DNA from 3 places in the Pseudomonas cremoricolorata genome. Region 2 is predicted to be linked to each of the others. Evidence: riboswitches for the same ligand, from Rfam matches in the RefSeq annotation. Region 2 holds a riboswitch; each other region holds the start of a gene.

Region 1 (5,679 bases), 280 kb from region 2:
TGCACCTGCCGCCGACCCGTTGCTGGCGCACGCCCTGAACAGCATCGCCGTGGGCTCGAAGAGCTTTGCCAGCGCGTCACGGCTGTTCGACCCCGATACCCGGCGCAGCGCAGTGCTGCTGTATGCCTGGTGCCGGCACTGCGACGACGTCATCGACGGCCAGCAGGCCGGCCACGATGCCGTGCTGTTGACCCCAGCCCAGGCTCAGCAGCGCCTGGCCGAGCTGCGCGCACAGACCCATGACGTCTACCTTGGCGCCCCAGCCCGGGAGCCGGCGTTCGCCGCCTTGCAGGAGGTGCAGCAGCGCCATGGCATCCACCGCCAGGAAGCGCTCGACTTGCTCGAAGGCTTCGCCATGGATGTCGACGAGCGCCAGTACCAGACCCTGGAAGACACCCTGCAGTACTGCTACCACGTCGCCGGGGTGGTCGGGCTGATGATGGCGCGCATCATGGGCACCCAGCAGGCGCAGGTGCTGCACCGCGCCTGCGACCTGGGCCTGGCCATGCAGCTGACCAACATCGCCCGCGACATCATCGACGACGCCAAGGTCGGACGCTGCTACCTGCCGCGCCAGTGGCTGGATGAGTTCGACCTGACCCCGGCCACCTTGACGCAGCCCCAGCACCGCCCCGCCGTGGCGCAAATGGCCCGGCGCCTGGTGGATCACGCCGAGCCCTACTACGCCAGCGCCGAAGCCGGGCTGGCGGCGTTGCCGTGGCGGTCGGCCTGGGCGGTGGCCAGCGCCGGCGCGGTGTATCGGCGCATTGGCATCAAGGTGCGTGCCGCCGGGCCGCGGGCCTGGGATGCGCGCACCTCTACCGGCAAAGGGGAAAAACTCGCAGCCCTCAGTGCGGGGCTGTGGACGAGCCTGAATCGGCGCCTGCGGCGCTATCCGCCGCGTGATCCGCAGTTGTGGACGCGTCCTTCGCCGCCCGCAACGGGCCTTGATGATGGGCGCGCAACTGCGCCTTGAGGCGCTCGACCGATGGCGCATAGAGGAATCCGAACGACACGCAGCCTTCGCGCCCGTGCACCGCGTGGTGCATCAGGTGCGCCTGGTACAGACGCTTGAGGTAGCCGCTGCGCGGCACGAAACGGAACGGCCAGCGACGGTGTACCAGGCCGTCGTGGGCAATGAAATACAGCAGGCCGTAGGCCGTCATCCCTGCGCCGATCCATTGCAGCGGCGCCCAGCCAGCGTTGCCCAGGGCGATGAGGATGATCGCCAGCACGGCAAAGACAACGGCGTATAGGTCGTTCTTCTCGAACAGGCCATGGCGCGGCTCATGGTGCGAGCGGTGCCAGCCCCAGCCAATGCCATGCATCAGGTACTTGTGCGCCAGCCAGGCGACCCCTTCCATGGCAGCCAAGGTGGTGAGAAAGACGACGAGGTTGGTCAGCATGGTGTTCGATTCGGCTCGTGGTGATGGGGCTTGGAGTCAATCAGGCGCTGCGACGTTCCACGCCGTTTCAGCGCTGGCAAGGCGTTTCGCAGTGAGTGCTCGACCCTAGCATGACCAGGGTCGTAAGGCTTGACCTGTGTAGGACAATTCTTCACTCAGGCGAAAAAAGCGTAGTGGCTGTCGCGGTAAACGATATAAGATAACATTTCGTTTGCCATCAACCCCTTGCCTGCGATTGCCCATGACAAGTGCCAATGCCACTCCCACCCTGCTCACCCAGCGCCTGCAGAGCATCGACGCTCTGCGCGGCCTGGTGATGCTCTTCATGTTGCTCGACCACGTTCGCGAAACCTTCTTTCTGCATCACCAGGTCGGTGACCCCATGGCCGTGGCCAGCACCGAACCTGTGCTGTTCTTCAGCCGTACCCTGGCGCACCTGTGTGCCCCGGTGTTCGTCCTGCTCACCGGTCTCTCGGCCTGGCTGTATGGCGAAAAACAGCAGAGCCGCCAGGCGGTCTCGGCATTTCTGTTCAAACGCGGGTTGTTCCTGGTGCTGCTGGAATTCACCGTGGTCAATTTCGCCTGGACCTTCCAGCTGCCGCCCAGCGTCGTCTACCTGCAAGTGATCTGGGCCATCGGCCTGAGCATGATCGCCCTCGCCGCGCTGGTGTGGCTGCCGCGATCAGCGCTGATCGCCCTGGGTGTGCTGATCATCGCCGGGCACAACCTGCTCGACGGTGTGCACTTCGGCGCAGACTCGCTGATGCACGTGCCATGGGCGATCCTCCACGACCGTGGCTGGCTCGACGTCTCCGAACATATGCGCCTGCGCACCTCCTACCCGCTGCTGCCGTGGATCGGGGTGATCGCCCTGGGCTATGCCATGGGCCCCTGGTTCGCCCGTGGCGCCAATGCCCAGGTGCGCCAGCGGCGTCTGTTGCTGGCTGCGGCCGCGGCGCTGCTGGGCTTCGTGGTGCTGCGCCTGATCAACGGCTATGGCGAGGCGCCGTGGAACAGCTACCCAAGCCTGGTGCAGACGCTGATGAGCCTGTTCAACATCACCAAGTACCCGCCGTCGTTGCTGTTCCTGTGCCTGACCCTGGGCTGCGGCCTGTTGCTGCTGCGCGGTTTCGAGCGCGCCGGGCAGGCGCGCTGGGTCGGGGTGCTGGCGGTGCTGGGTGCGGCGCCGATGTTTTTCTACCTGCTGCACCTGTACGTACTGAAAGTGGCCTATGTGCTGTGCGTGGCGATCTTTGGTCTGAACCAGGGCGACTACTTCGGCTTCGACGGCATGGGCGCGGTGTGGCTGTGCGCCGTGCTGCTGAGCGTGGCGCTGTACCCTCCGGTGCGTGCCTTCGCTCGGCTCAAGGCGCGCCGGCGCGACATCGCCTGGCTCAAATACCTGTGAAAGCCGTTCCCTGCCAGCGGCCGATGGTCTACCATGCCGGCCGCCGGTTTCCACCCAGGAATTAATAGGGAATCCGTGGCTCGCCAACGGCTGAGCTAAACGGAACTGCCCCCGCAACTGTAGGTGCCGAGCCTGCTCCATCGATGCCACTGGGCCTGCGCCCGGGAAGGCTGGAGCCGGGCGAAGACGCATCAGTCAGGAGACCTGCCGGCACACATTCACCGACCGGCGGGGTGTCCGGGACGGCCATCTGCACCCTTCCCAGGGTGGCGCCGCCTGCCTTTGCGCAGGCGGCCTCGACGATGCCTGTCCGTGTCGCAGCCCTGCCGCTGTATTCGATAGGAGATCGCCCAATGCTACGTTTCGCCGCCCTGCTCGCGGGCCTGGGTTTGTCTGGCCTGGCCCAGGCAGCCGCCACCCACTACCCGCTCAAGATCGACAACTGTGGCCAGCCGCTGAGCTTCGCCCACGCCCCGCAGCGCGCCGTGACCATCGGCCAGGCCGGCACGGAAATCCTCTACGCGCTGGGCCTGGGCGACAAGCTGGCCGGCACCTCGCTGTGGTTCAACGACGTGCTGCCCGAGTTCAAGACCCTCAACGACAAGGTCGAGCGCCTGGCCGACAACGACCCAAGCTTCGAGGCCGTGGTCGGCAAACGCCCGCAACTGGTCACCGCGCAGTTCGAGTGGATGGTTGGCGCGCAAGGCGTGGTCGGCACCCGCGAGCAGTTCCATGAGCTGAACATTCCCACCTACCTGCTGCCCTCCGACTGCGAAGGCAAGGACAACCTCACCGGCGCCGATGGCACGCGCACCCAGCAGTTCCAGGTCGAGAGCATCTACAAGAGCGTCAGCCAGCTGGCCGAGATCTTCGACGTGCAGGACCGCGGCGCCGCGCTCAATACCGATCTGCAGGCACGCCTGGCCCAGGCCAAGCAGCGCCTGGCGGGCAAGGACCTGTCGGGCACCACCGCGCTGTTCTGGTTCTCCAGCGCCGATCTGGACATCGACCCCTACGTGGCCGGGCGTCAGGGCGTGGCCGACTTCATGCTGCAGACCCTGGGCGTGCGCAACGTGGTGGAGTCCACCGAAGAATGGCCGACCGTGGGTTGGGAAACCCTGGCCAAGGCCAATCCGACCTGGCTGATCATCGCGCGCATGGACCGCCGCCGCTTCCCCGCCGACGACTACCAGAAGAAGCTGGAGTTTCTCCGTAGCGATCCGGTGGCGAAGAACCTCGACGCGGTCAAGGCCGGGCGCATCATCGTCCTCGACGCCGAGGCCATGCAGGCCGGTATTCGCCTGTTCCGAGGTCTGGAGACGCTGTCCAGCGCCTTCGCCAGCGGTAAGCCCGCACCGTGAGTGCGCGCCTGTTGCCGGCCATGGCGCTGGCGCTGCTGGCCCTGCTGGCGGCGCTGCTGGCCGGGGTCGCCATCGGCGAAACGCCGATTTCCCTCAAGCTGGTGTACCAGGTGCTGGCCAATCATCTGTGGCAGGCCGGTTACCCGCTCGACCCGATCGACGCCGGCATCGTCTGGAACTACCGCCTGCCACGCACGCTGGTCGCTGCGGCGTGCGGCGCGGGCCTTGCGACCTGCGGGGTGATTCTGCAGGCGCTGCTGCGTAACGCGCTGGCCGAACCCTACCTGCTCGGGCTGTCCGCCGGCGCCTCGACCGGCGCGGTGGCGGTCGGTTTGCTGGGCATTGGCGGAGCGGCGCTGTCGCTCTCGGCGGGCGCCTTCATCGGCGCGCTGTTTGCTTTTGCCCTGGTGCTGCTGCTGGCCCGCGCGGCAGGGCCGACGCACAACAATGCCCAGGTGATTCTGGCCGGTATCGCCGGCTCGCAACTGTTCAATGCCATCACCGCGTTTCTCATCACCAAATCGGCCACCGCCGAGCAGGCGCGGGGCATTCTGTTCTGGCTGCTGGGCAATCTCAGTGGCGTGCGCTGGCCGTCGGTCAGCCTCGCACTGCCGGTGGCGCTGCTGGGCCTGGCGATCTGCCTGTGGCACCGGCGCAGCCTCGATGCCTTCACCTTCGGTGCCGATTCGGCGGCCTCGCTGGGGGTGCCGGTGCGCCGTACCCAGTTGCTGCTGATCAGCTGCGCGGCGCTGGTCACCGCGGTGATGGTGTCGATCGTCGGCGCCATCGGCTTCGTCGGGCTGGTGATTCCACACGCCCTGCGTCTGCTGCTGGGCCCCGGTCACAGCCGCCTGCTGCCGGCCAGCGCCCTGGGTGGCGCATTGTTCCTGATCAGCGCCGATGTGCTGTCGCGCACCCTCATCACTGGCCAGGTGATTCCAGTGGGCGTGGTCACCGCGCTGATTGGCGCGCCAGTGTTCGCGTTGATTCTGATCAGCCGTCGGGGGGCACGATGAGCAACCTCAGCGACGTGCACCTGGCGCCGTTGCGCTGCGTCGAGCTGGGCCTGCGCGTGCGCGGCCATCAGTTGCTGCACGGCATCGACTTGCAGGTGCTGGCCGGCGAAACCCTGGGCATCGTCGGCCCCAATGGCTCGGGCAAATCCACCCTGCTCAAGCTGCTGGCCGGCCTGCGTGCGCCCAGCAGCGGCGCCGTGCAGTTGTTCGGCGAGCCGCTCGACAGCCTGCCGCGCCGGCGGGTGGCGCAGCGTCTGGCGCTGGTCGAGCAGCAGGCCGATACCCACGAGGCGATCCGCGTGTATGACGCGGTCGCCTTAGGCCGCACGCCCTGGCTGTCGGCCCTGGCGCCGTTCGCAGGCCAAGACCATGCGATCGTCGAACAAGCCCTGCGCGATGTCGATGCGCTGCACTTGCAACAGCGCCTGTGGGGCGAGCTGTCCGGCGGTGAGCGCCAGCGCGTGCACATCGCCCGCGCCCTGGCCCAG
Region 2 (5,679 bases):
AGGCATGGGTGAGCTGTCGCCGTAGCGGGTGAGGATGACCGTTTGCGCGACGCCGGGCAGGGTGAGTTCGCAGCCCAGCAGTGCGGCACTGGCCGCGGTGGCGGTCACACCGGGAATGATCTGGTAAGGAATGTCGAGCAGGCGCAGCCTGGCGATCTGTTCGCCGATGGCACCATACAGGCTCGGATCGCCGCTGTGCACGCGAGCCACGTCCTGGCCTTGGCGGTGCGCGTGGTCGATGGCCTCGATGATCTGTTCGAGGTTCATCTCGGCGCTGTTGAGCACCTGCAGCGCCTGGTGCCCTTCAAGCACCGCCGCTGGAACCAGCGAGCCTGCGTAGATGATCACCGGGCACTGACGGATCAGGCGCTGGCCCTTGACCGTGATCAGCTCCGGGTCGCCAGGGCCGGCACCGATGAAATAGACCGTCATGAAAAGTCCTTGCTGCGGGTCGAAAGGGCGCGATTATCCGCGTCCAGCCAGCGCAAGGGTAGCCTTGCCTGCGACACGCCGCTCGACCCACAGGCGCGCTGACCCTTCGGCGCAGGTGGCGGCCACCAGCGCGGCGCTCTCGGCCACACCCCAGCAGCCGGTGTGGGCGAAGGCGCTGGCCGAGCGTTGGCTAAGCTGGACGACGACCCCGTTCAACGTGGCGGCATCGAAGGTCAGCAGCGGTAGACCCAGCTGCGCGGCCAGCGCTACAAGTCCCGGTTCAGCAGCCTTCAGGTCGATGCTGGCGATGGCCTTGAGCGAGGCAACCGCCAGACCCTGCTGGTGCAAGGTGTCGTGCAGCAGCGCCGACAGCGCCTGCACCGAGCAGCCGCGTTGACAGCCGAAGCCGGCATACAGCGCCGGCTCAGCGGGCATGTCAGGCACGCGCGCCGCGCCGGTACAACCAGGCGCTGAGCAGCCCCAGGGCCAGCCAGAAGGCGGCGTTGGTCAGCCATGAAGCGAGCTTGAACTGTGCCTCCAGGGCCTCGGGGGCCAAGCTTGCGTGCATTTCCGGTTGCGGTGCGCCGACCACATGCGGCGCTACCAGCAAGGCAGCGCCGAGCAGCTTGAACAGCCACGAGCGGGCGAAGACCATCAAGCCCAGGCCTGCTGCGGTAGCAGCGGCGGTGGCGATCCACCAGGTCTGTCGCTGCCCCAGATCGGCGGCGGCAGTGCCCGGCAATTCCGGCGGCAAGCCCAGGGTCGGTGCCAGGCAGAACACGGCAAAGCCAGCCAACCCCCACAGCGCGCCGGTGGCAACCCTGTTCGGCTCGCGCAGGCTATAGAGCGCGGCCAGCATCAGGGCGAAACCGACCGCGACCACCAGGTTGCCGCCTGTGGTCGACAGTACCCGCTGCCAGCCGTCTTGCGGCGCCCAGGCTTCGGCGCTGTGTTCGTGAGTAGCGGCGCCCTCGGGGTGTTCGTGCTGCGTGGCCACCGGTTCGGCGACCTCGAAGGTTTCGGCCTGGAGAATCAGCGGGCTGACCCACAGGCTTTGCAGCGCAGTCAGCAGCAGCGCGGCGAGCAGGCCACTGAACCCGGCGGTGCGGGCGATACGAGTGATCATGGCGGCGGTCTCAGTGGCAGGGGAAGGCGGCGCTGTGGCGGGTGTCGTGGGCGGCGTTGTGCACCGCTTCGATGTGCGAGAAGCCGGCGAAGTACACCAGGCACAGGCCCAGCAGGCTGGCGCCGAGGGCGACCGTGATGCGCTGGCTCAGGGTGGTGGGGGTGACCAGGGTAGGTTTGGCGCTGGTGATGGGCATGACGCGTTCCTCTGCTGACTGAAAGACAGACTCTTCGAAGGCAGGCCACGCGCGAACGCCCCAGCACCGGACGGCACTGAGGCAGACGACAGCGCCCGCCCACCGCGGGGTGTAGATCGACGCATCAGGCCGGTCTCCGGGCTGGCGAGCGGAAGCAGGGCTTCCAGTGCGTGGCATCGTCCTTCCCAGGCCGTTGCAGTGGCCCAGTGGTCAAGACGCCTGGCTCGCTTACCGTTGCGGGGGCAGCACCGGCCTTGTCCTGTCTGCCTGGGCAGCACGGACGCACCGGTTTCCCGTTTCACCCCAATACAAGGGGCACCTGAACGTAAGTGCGCTAGCAAATCATGGGGCGTATTTCCCGTCAATCACCGCCAGCGGTTGACCGTCTGGCAGGCACTGCGTAGCCTTGCCGCTTCGAGGTTCTCGGGTGGCTGTCTTTGCCCATCCGAGCTAAGACGGGAACGCGGTAAAGGCCGCGGCTGCCCCCGCAACTGTAAGCACCGAAGCACATCGACACGGCCACTGCGCAGCTGCGGGAAGGCGTCGATGTCCAAGCTCTTGATGAGCCCGGTGCAAGCCAGGAGACCTGCCTCGGACGGCTTTCGACTATCAACCGGGCGGGGTGATCCGGTGGCGAGCACGCTCGGCCAGCCTGGCCGCAGGCGATCGTCCCGCATGCCCGCGCCATCCTGCCAAGGGCACCGATCCATGAAAACACTGGCCAAGCTCCCCGTTACCATCGTCACCGGCTTCCTCGGCTCGGGGAAAACCACGTTGCTGCGGCACATGCTCGACAATGCCCAGGGCCGGCGGATCGCGGTGATCGTCAACGAGTTCGGTGAGCTGGGTATCGACGGTGACATCCTCAAGCAATGCAGCATCGGCTGCAGCGAAGAGGAGGCCACCGGCCGGGTCTATGAACTGGCCAACGGCTGCCTGTGCTGCACGGTGCAGGAAGAGTTCTTCCCGGTGATGCGCGAGTTGGTGGCGCGCCGGGGCGACCTGGACCACATCCTCATCGAAACCAGTGGCCTGGCCTTGCCCAAACCTTTGGTGCAAGCGTTCCAGTGGCCGGAAATTCGCAATGCCTGCACCGTCGATGCGGTGATTACCGTGGTCGACAGCCCGGCGGTCGCCGCCGGCACCTTCGCCGCCTACCCCGACCAGGTCGACGCCCAGCGCAAGCTCGACCCAAATCTGGACCACGAATCGCCGCTGCACGAGCTGTTTGCCGACCAGTTGGCCAGTGCTGACCTGGTGGTGCTGAACAAGGCTGACCTGATCGACGCCGAGGGCCTGGCCAAGGTCCGCGCCGAGGTGCAGGAAGAACTGCCGCCTGCGGTGAAAGTGATCGAAGCCAGCAGCGGTCGTCTGCCGCTGGAGGTGCTGCTGGGTCTTGGCGCCGAGTCGGAGGTGCACATCGATGGCCGCCGCACCCACCACGATTCGCACCACGACGAAGACGGCGAGCACGACGACCACGACCACGACGCCTTCGATTCGATTTCCCTCGACCTGCCCGAAGCCGACGAGCGCCTGCTGCTCGATGCGCTGGGCCAGTTGGTGGCCGAGTTCGGCATCCTGCGCGCCAAGGGCTTCGCGGCAGTGCCCGGCAAACCCATGCGCCTGCTCATCCAGGGCGTTGGCAGCCGCTTCGACAAGCACTTCGACCGCCCATGGCGCAGCGATGAAGCGCGCATCACGCGCCTGGTGCTGATCGGCCAGGACCTCGACGCCGCGGTGCTCGAAGCGCGCCTGCGCCAGGCCCTGGGCGCCTGATCGATGCACCTGCTGCGCACCCAGCCCGGCGGCTTCGTACCCGACGATAGCATCGCCGACCTGGGCCAGACCCCAGCCGAGCTGGTGATTCTGTGCAGCGGTGATTCGCACCTGGCGCTGCTGGCCGAAACCGCCGAGCAGTTGCCGGCGGATTTCCCCAGCGTGCGCCTGGCCAACCCGATGCAGGTGCAGAACCACGCCTCGGTCGACCTGTACGTCGATGAGGTGCTGCGTCACGCCAAGGTCATCCTGCTGTCGCTGCACGGCGGCGTCGGCTACTGGCGCTATGGTGTCGAGCAACTGGTCGAGCTGGCCGCGCGCGGGGTACAGCTGATTCTGGTGCCCGGCGATGACCGTCCCGACCCCGAGCTGACCGACCTGGGCAGCGTGCGCGACGCCCGCGCCGAGCGGCTCTGGCACTACCTACGCCAGGGCGGCAAGGCCAATGCGCTGAACCTGTTCAACTGCATCGCCAGCACCTGGCTGGGCCGCGATTACGCCTGGCATGAGCCCGAGCCCTTGCCGCGCACCAGCGTCTATCATCCGCGCATCGCCAATGCCGGCCTGGCCGACTGGTACGCCGACTGGCAGGTCGACTTCCCAGTGGCGCCGCTGCTGTTCTATCGCTCGCACCTGCAAGCGGCCAATACCGGGTTCATCGACCAGTTCTGCGCGCGGATGCGTGCCGCTGGGCTCAACCCGCTGCCCATCGCCGTTGCCAGCCTAAAAGATGCCGCCTGCCTTGAGCAGGTGCAAGCCTGGATGGACGAGGTCGAAGCTGAAGTGGTGGTCAACACCACAGGTTTTGCCCTGTCCAGCCCGGAGCGCCCCAACCTGCGCCCGCTGCGCCGTGACGTGCCGGTGTTGCAGGCCATCTGCGCGCAAGACAACCAGCCTGCCTGGGAGCAGAGCGAGCAGGGCCTCGGTGCGCGCGACCTGGCCATGCACATCGTGCTGCCGGAACTGGACGGGCGCATCATCAGCCGGCCGATCAGCTTCAAGGACCTGGCCTGGCGCAGCGAGCGCAGTCAGGCCGATGTGGTCTGCTACCGTGCGCACCCCGAGCGCATGGATTTCGTCGCCGAGCTGGCGCGGCGCTGGGTCAACCTGGCGCGCCTGCCCAACGGGCAGAAACGCGTGGCCCTGGTGCTGGCCAACTACCCGACCCGCGACGGACGCATCGGCAATGGCGTCGGCCTCGACACCCCGGGCGCTGCGCTGAACATTCTTCGTGCCCTGCAACAGCAGGGCTATCCGCTTGACGCGCTGCCTGAAAGCGGCACCGCCTTGATTCAGCAGTTGCTGGGCGGCGTCACCAACGATCTTGAGCAGCTCGACCAGCGCCCCTGCGCGCAGAGCCTGAGCCTTGACGACTACCAGCGCGCATTCGCCCAGTTGCCGGAAAGCAACCGCCAGGCGGTGTTGCAACGTTGGGGCTCGCCTGAACACGACCCGATGTTTCGCAGTGGGCGGATGATGATCGCCGGGCTGCGCTTTGGCCTGACCTTCGTCGGTATCCAGCCGGCACGCGGTTATCAGCTCGACGCCAGCGCGGTGTACCACGACCCCGACCTGGTGCCGCCGCATGGCTACCTGGCGTTCTATTTCTGGTTGCGCCATGCCTACGGTGCCGATGCGCTGGTGCACGTGGGCAAGCACGGCAACCTGGAGTGGCTGCCGGGCAAAGGCGTGGGGCTCTCGGCGCAGTGCTGGCCGGATGCGTTGCTCGGGCCGTTGCCCAACGTCTACCCGTTCATCGTCAACGACCCGGGCGAGGGCGCCCAGGCCAAGCGCCGCACCCAGGCGGTGATCATCGACCACCTGATGCCGCCGCTGACTCGCGCCGAAACCTACGGGCCGCTGCGCCATCTGGAGCAACTGGCCGACGAATACTACGACGCGCAACTGCTCGACCCACGCCGGGCGCGCGAACTGCAGCGTGACATCCTCGAACTGATCAAGGCCAACCACATCGACCGCGAATTGCAGCTCGAAGGCCAGTTGGATGACGCCGCGCTGTGGCTGCCGCGCCTGGACACCTACCTGTGCGACCTGAAGGAATCGCAGATACGCGACGGCCTGCATGTGTTCGGTGAGTCGCCGCACGGGCGCCTGCGCCGCGACACCTTGCTGGCGCTGCTGCGGG
Region 3 (5,679 bases), 770 kb from region 2:
TCGCTTCGCACCCCTCGTGCCCCTAGCACTTGTGACCCTGCTGTTAGGCTGTGCTTCGCAAAGCACCGTCACCCAGCCGCAGGTTCAACCGCAGGTCACCGCTCAATCGTCTGCCAAGGCCAAACCATCGGCCTCTTCCGTATTTACCGAGCAAGACCTGGCAATTCTCGAAGACGAAGAGCAACCCACCTTCCCCAGCGCCAGCAAGCCTTACCAGATGCCTGGTCTGGCTGACAGCATCCTCGAACGCGGCATGGCGCTGATCGGCACCCGCTACCGTTTCGGTGGCACTTCGGAACAGTCCGGTTTCGATTGCAGTGGTTTTATCGGCTACCTGTTCCGCGAGGAGGCTGGCATGTCGCTGCCACGCTCGACCCGCGAGATGATCAACGTCGACGCGCCCAAGGTTGCGCGCAACAAGCTCAAGCCTGGTGATCTGCTGTTCTTCAGCACCAATGGTCGCGGCCGCGTGAGTCATGCCGGCATTTATCTGGGCGATAACCAGTTCATTCACTCCAGCAGCAGCCGCAGCGGTGGCGTGCGCATCGACAGCCTCGGTGACCGCTACTGGAGCAAAACCTTCATGCAGGCCAAGCGCGCCCTGGCCATGGCACCGACCACCAATATCGCACGCAACTGATTGCACACGCTGTGGTCAGTACACACGGCGGTTAGCTGAAAAGCTAACCGCCGTGTGCGTTTAGAAAAACAAGCTAACCTAATTTCTCAACTCTTTTCGGCTGCGGCCGACTCGTTCCTGACAGGACGTTCCGACCATGAAGACAATGGTGCGCTTCGCTTTCCTGATGTCTGTGGCCTTGCTGACGGCGTGCTCCAGCCGTGCGCCTGCCCCTGCTCCCGCCCCGGCGCCCAAGCCGCAGGTGGTATTCAACACCCAGCCAAGCTTCTCGCCCGTGGCCTCCGATGTGCTGTTTCGTGCCATTGGTCTGGTCGGCACGCCTTATCGCTGGGGCGGCAATACCCCCGATTCGGGCTTCGATTGCAGTGGCCTGATCAAGTACGTGTATAACGACGCCGCCGGCATCAGCCTGCCGCGCTCGACACGGGAAATGATCGTCATGCAGGCGCCTAGCGTGAACCTCAACGCCTTGCAATCAGGCGACATCGTCTTCTTCGCCACCAACGGCGGTTCGCAAGTGAGCCATGCCGGCATTTACGTCGGTGAAGGGCGCTTCGTTCACGCGCCGCGCACCGGTGGCACCGTACGCCTGGACTACCTGTCCAACAGCTACTGGTCCAAAGCCTACCTGCAGGCCAAGCGCATCATTCCGGCCGGGCACCTGGCGCAGAATCCCTGATTGGGCAGCGACCGAAGCGCTGCAATGGCGCTTCGGTCAGTCTCGATACCACCCTTAGCCCAACCCCGCGTGAAACCTCACGGCTTCGCCGCCGTCACCCGCCAGATCACGTTGCCCACATCATCGGCCACCAGAACCCCGCCATGCTTGTCATTGGCTACGCCTACCGGCCGGCCCATGGCCTTGCCCTGGTCATTGACGAAGCCGCTGAGCAGGTCTCGTGGCTCGCCCTGGGGTTTGCCGTCGTTGCCGAACGGCACGAACAACACTTTGTAGCCGCTCAGCGGTTTGCGGTTCCACGAGCCATGCTGGCCGATGAACACGCCCTTGTCGAACGGCGCCGGCAGCATGCCGGGCCGGGCGAAGGCCAGGCCCAGTGAGGCGGTGTGCGGGCCAACGGCGTAGTCAGGGGCGATGGCGCTGGCAACCTTGGCCGGGTCCTGCGGGGTGACCCGCACGTCGACATGCTGGCCGTAGTAACTGTAGGGCCAGCCATAGAAAGCGCCGTCCTTGACCGAGGTGATGTAGTCGGGGACCAGGTCGCTGCCGATCTCGTCGCGTTCGTTGACGGCAGTCCACAGCGCCCCGGTGTGCGGCTCCCAGTCCATGCCGTTGGGGTTGCGCAGGCCGGTGGCGAACAGTCGCTGCTGCTTGCTGGCGAGATCGACTTCCCAGATCGCCGCGCGGCCTTGCTCTTGCTCCAGGCCGTTTTCCCCGACGTTGCTGTTGGAGCCGACGGTGACATAAAGCTTCTTGCCATCGCGGCTGGCGAGAATGTTCTTGGTCCAGTGGTGGTTGAGCGGCCCGCCTGGCAGATCGACGACCTTCTCGCCTGGGTCGCGTAATTGCATGGCGTTGTCGGCGTAGCGGAAATGCAGCAGCTTGTCGGTATCGGCAACGTAGAAGTCATTGCCCACCAGGGCCATGCCGAACGGCGAGTTCAAGCCCTCGACGAAGGTCGTGCGAATTTCCGCCACGCCGTCGTGGTCGGCGTCGCGCAGCAGCGTGATGCGATTGGCGCTGGGCACGCCCGCGCCAGCACGCTTCATGACCTTCTCCATGACCCAGCCGCGGATGCCGCTGCTGTCGTCTGGCTTGGGTGGCGCGTTGGTTTCCGCTACCAGCACGTCGCCATTAGGCAAAACGTACAGCCAGCGCGGGTGGTCGAGGTCGTCGGCGAAGGCCTGCACCTGGGTGCCAGGGGCGGCAGTGGGCTTGCCACCGTCCGACCAGCCAATCGCCGGGGCGATGTTCAGGGTAGGGATGAGGGTCTTGTTCGGCGGCGGCAGGTTGGGGTTGGGGCCGGTGCCGTCGGCGACGCTCAGCCTGGCAGTTTCGCCGCAGGCCACCAGGCTGGCGCCGATGGCCAGCAGTACACCGATACGCAATGGGAACATGCCGCGATCCTCCGGGAATGGGACACCACTGACCTTTATGAGAAGACGACCGACCGGGTGGTTCATTCCGGCGCGTCCGGCGGTCCATTTCATTGACGCTCCGGGTGCAACCCTCTAACCTTCGCGGCGTGTTTCAGGTGCCCCGTGGAGCGATTTCCAGGCGGGGTGAAACTGGGAAGCCGGTGGTCGCCTTGCAGGCGCGAGTCCGGCGCTGCCCCCGCAACGGTAGGTGAGTCAAGCCACGCGCAGCGCCACTGGGTCGATCCTGGGAAGGCGCGCGGCGGCCAGGGCCATGGCCCTGCTCACGAGCCCGGAGACCGGCCTGTCACTGCCAAACGGCATCACGGAGGGTGATGCGCGGTGCTCCGTGGCTTCAGGCCATGGCTGCTGCGCGCCCCTGTGCCTGCCTGCCTATTAGATCTGTCGGCGCGGCTGCCTTGCCGCCCACAGCCCGCGGAGACCCCCATGAGCGAATCCCCAGAGCGCGACGAACGCCACCTGGCGCGGATGCTGCGCAAGAAAGCCATCATCGACGAGCGCATTGCCAACTCGCCCAATGAATGCGGCCTGCTGCTGGTGCTCAGCGGCAACGGCAAGGGCAAGAGCAGCTCGGCCTTCGGCATGCTCGCCCGGGCCATGGGCCATGACATGCGCTGCGGCGTTGTGCAGTTCATCAAGGGCCGCAACAGCACCGGTGAAGAGCTGTTCTTCCGGCGCTTCCCCGAGCAGGTCAGCTACCACGTGATGGGCGAGGGCTTCACCTGGGAAACCCAGGACCGCCAGCGCGATATCGCCGCCGCCGAAGCCGCCTGGGCGGTGTCGCGGCAGTTGCTGCAAGACCCGGCCGTACAGTTCGTGGTGCTCGATGAGCTGAACATTGCCCTCAAGCATGGCTACCTCGACCTTGAGCAGGTGCTCAACGACCTGCAGGCGCGCCCGCCGATGCAGCACGTGATCGTCACCGGCCGCGGCGCCAGGCCCGAGCTGATCGAGCTGGCCGACACCGTCACCGAGATGGGCATGCTCAAGCACGCCTTCCAGGCCGGTATCCGCGCGCAGAAGGGCGTGGAACTGTGAGTGACCGCCGTGCCTGCCCGGCGGTGCTGATCGCCGCCCCGGCCTCGGGCCAGGGCAAGACCACCGTCACCGCCGCCCTGGCGCGGCTACACCGCAACCTCGGCCGCCGCGTACGGGTGTTCAAGTGTGGCCCGGACTTTCTTGACCCGATGATCCTCGAACGCGCCAGCGGTGCGCCGGTGTACCAACTCGACATGTGGATGATCGGCGAGGCCGAGAGTCGGCGCTTGCTGTGGCAAGCCGCCGGGGAAGCCGACCTGATTCTCATCGAAGGGGTCATGGGCCTGTTCGATGGCACGCCGTCCAGTGCCGATCTTGCGCGTCACTTCGGTGTGCCGGTGCTGGCGGTGATCGACGGCACCGCCATGGCGCAGACTTTCGGTGCGCTGGCCCTGGGCCTGGCCCGCTACCAGCCTGACCTGCCGTTCGCCGGGGTGCTGGCCAACCGGGTTGGGAGCCTGCGTCACGCGCAGTTGCTCGAAGGCAGCTTGAGCGAGGGCCTGCGCTGGTACGGCGGTTTGTCCCGCGAGCGCGGTATCGAGCTGCCCAGTCGCCATCTGGGACTGGTCCAGGCCAGCGAGCTGAACGACCTCGATGCGCGGCTTGATGCGGCCGCCCAGGCCCTGGGCGAGAGCTGCGATGCGGCCCTGCCGCCGGCAGTGACCTTCGCTGCGCCACAACCGGCGCCCGTCACCCCGAGCCTTGCCGGCGTGCGCATCGGCGTGGCGCGCGACGAAGCCTTCGCCTTCCTCTACGGCGCCAACCTCGAGCTGCTCCGCGCCCAGGGTGCCGAGCTGGTGTTCTTCTCGCCGTTGCACGATGCCCGGTTGCCCGAAGTCGACAGCCTGTACCTGCCCGGTGGCTACCCCGAACTGCACCACCAGGCGCTGGCGGCGAACGCAACGATGCTGGCCGCCATTCGCCAGCACCACGCTCAAGGCAAACCGCTGCTGGCTGAATGCGGCGGCATGCTCTACCTGCTCGACGGCCTGACCGATGTCGACGGTCAGCGCGCCGAGCTGCTCGGCCTGCTGCCCGGCGAGGCGAGCATGCAAAAGCGCCTGGCCGCGTTGGCCTTGCAGGCGGTCGAGTTGCCCGAAGGCACCTTGCGCGGGCACACCTATCATCACTCGCTGACCACCACCGAACACACGCCCATCGCCCGTGGCCTTAGCCCCAATGGCGGGCGCGGCAACGAGGCGGTGTATCGGCTGGGGCGGCTGACGGCCTCGTACGTGCACTTTTATTTCCCTTCCAGTCCCGAGGCGGCGGCGGCGCTGTTGCGACCATGAGCGAACATGCCTTTTCCATGACCGAACGCGCTGCGGTGTACCGCGCCATCGGCGAGCGCCGCGACATGCGCCACTTCGCCGGCGGTGAAGTCGCCCCCGAGCTGCTGCGCCGTCTGCTCGGCGCTGCACACCAGGCCCCCAGCGTCGGCCTGATGCAGCCGTGGCGCTTCATTCGTATTACCCGCCGCGAGCTGCGCGGCGCTATCCAGGGGCTGGTCGAGCAGGAGCGCCTACGCACCGCCGACGCCCTGGGCGAGCGCTCCGATGATTTCATGCAGCTCAAGGTCGAAGGCATCCAGGACTGCGCCGAGTTGCTGGTGGCGGCGCTGATGGATCAGCGTGAAGCGCACATCTTCGGCCGCCGTACCTTGCCGGAAATGGACCTCGCCTCACTGGCCTGTGCCATCCAGAACCTGTGGCTGGCGGCCCGCGCCGAAGGCCTGGGGATGGGCTGGGTGTCGCTGTTCGACCCACAGGCACTGGGCCAGCTGCTGGGCATGCCGAGCGGTGCCAAGGCGGTGGCGGTGCTGTGCCTGGGGCCGGTCAAGGCCTTCTACGAGGCGCCGATGCTGGTGCAGGAACAGTGGGCCGAAG

Evidence for each region. A riboswitch is a leader RNA that binds a small molecule or an ion and turns the genes downstream of it on or off. The one in region 2 is predicted to bind cobalamin.
Region 1: it holds a riboswitch for cobalamin, as region 2 does, so the genes downstream of both, LK03_RS16840 (ABC transporter substrate-binding protein) here and cobW (cobalamin biosynthesis protein CobW) in region 2, are expected to answer to the same signal.
Region 3: it holds a riboswitch for cobalamin, as region 2 does, so the genes downstream of both, cobO (cob(I)yrinic acid a,c-diamide adenosyltransferase) here and cobW (cobalamin biosynthesis protein CobW) in region 2, are expected to answer to the same signal.

The regions. Positions count from the first base shown of each region.
Region 1 covers NZ_CP009455.1:3,702,464-3,708,142, reverse strand. Annotated here, with positions in the region: partial or broken gene LK03_RS16855 (phytoene/squalene synthase family protein) at 1-928, shown strand, start outside; gene LK03_RS22040 (sterol desaturase family protein) at 849-1,406, opposite strand; gene LK03_RS16845 (DUF1624 domain-containing protein) at 1,648-2,814, shown strand; cobalamin riboswitch at 2,842-3,040, shown strand; gene LK03_RS16840 (ABC transporter substrate-binding protein) at 3,168-4,175, shown strand; gene LK03_RS16835 (FecCD family ABC transporter permease) at 4,196-5,191, shown strand; gene LK03_RS16830 (ABC transporter ATP-binding protein) at 5,188-5,679, shown strand, end outside.
Region 2 covers NZ_CP009455.1:3,987,243-3,992,921, reverse strand. Annotated here, with positions in the region: gene cobM (precorrin-4 C(11)-methyltransferase) at 1-432, opposite strand, end outside; gene LK03_RS18110 (cobalamin biosynthesis protein) at 466-867, opposite strand; gene LK03_RS18105 (CbtA family protein) at 869-1,558, opposite strand; gene LK03_RS18100 (CbtB domain-containing protein) at 1,569-1,754, opposite strand; cobalamin riboswitch at 1,865-2,092, opposite strand; cobalamin riboswitch at 2,155-2,362, shown strand; gene cobW (cobalamin biosynthesis protein CobW) at 2,463-3,533, shown strand; gene cobN (cobaltochelatase subunit CobN) at 3,537-5,679, shown strand, end outside.
Region 3 covers NZ_CP009455.1:4,759,637-4,765,315, reverse strand. Annotated here, with positions in the region: gene LK03_RS21445 (C40 family peptidase) at 1-640, shown strand, start outside; gene LK03_RS21440 (C40 family peptidase) at 777-1,319, shown strand; gene LK03_RS21435 (PQQ-dependent sugar dehydrogenase) at 1,397-2,716, opposite strand; cobalamin riboswitch at 2,835-3,056, shown strand; gene cobO (cob(I)yrinic acid a,c-diamide adenosyltransferase) at 3,182-3,793, shown strand; gene LK03_RS21425 (cobyrinate a,c-diamide synthase) at 3,790-5,085, shown strand; gene bluB (5,6-dimethylbenzimidazole synthase) at 5,082-5,679, shown strand, end outside.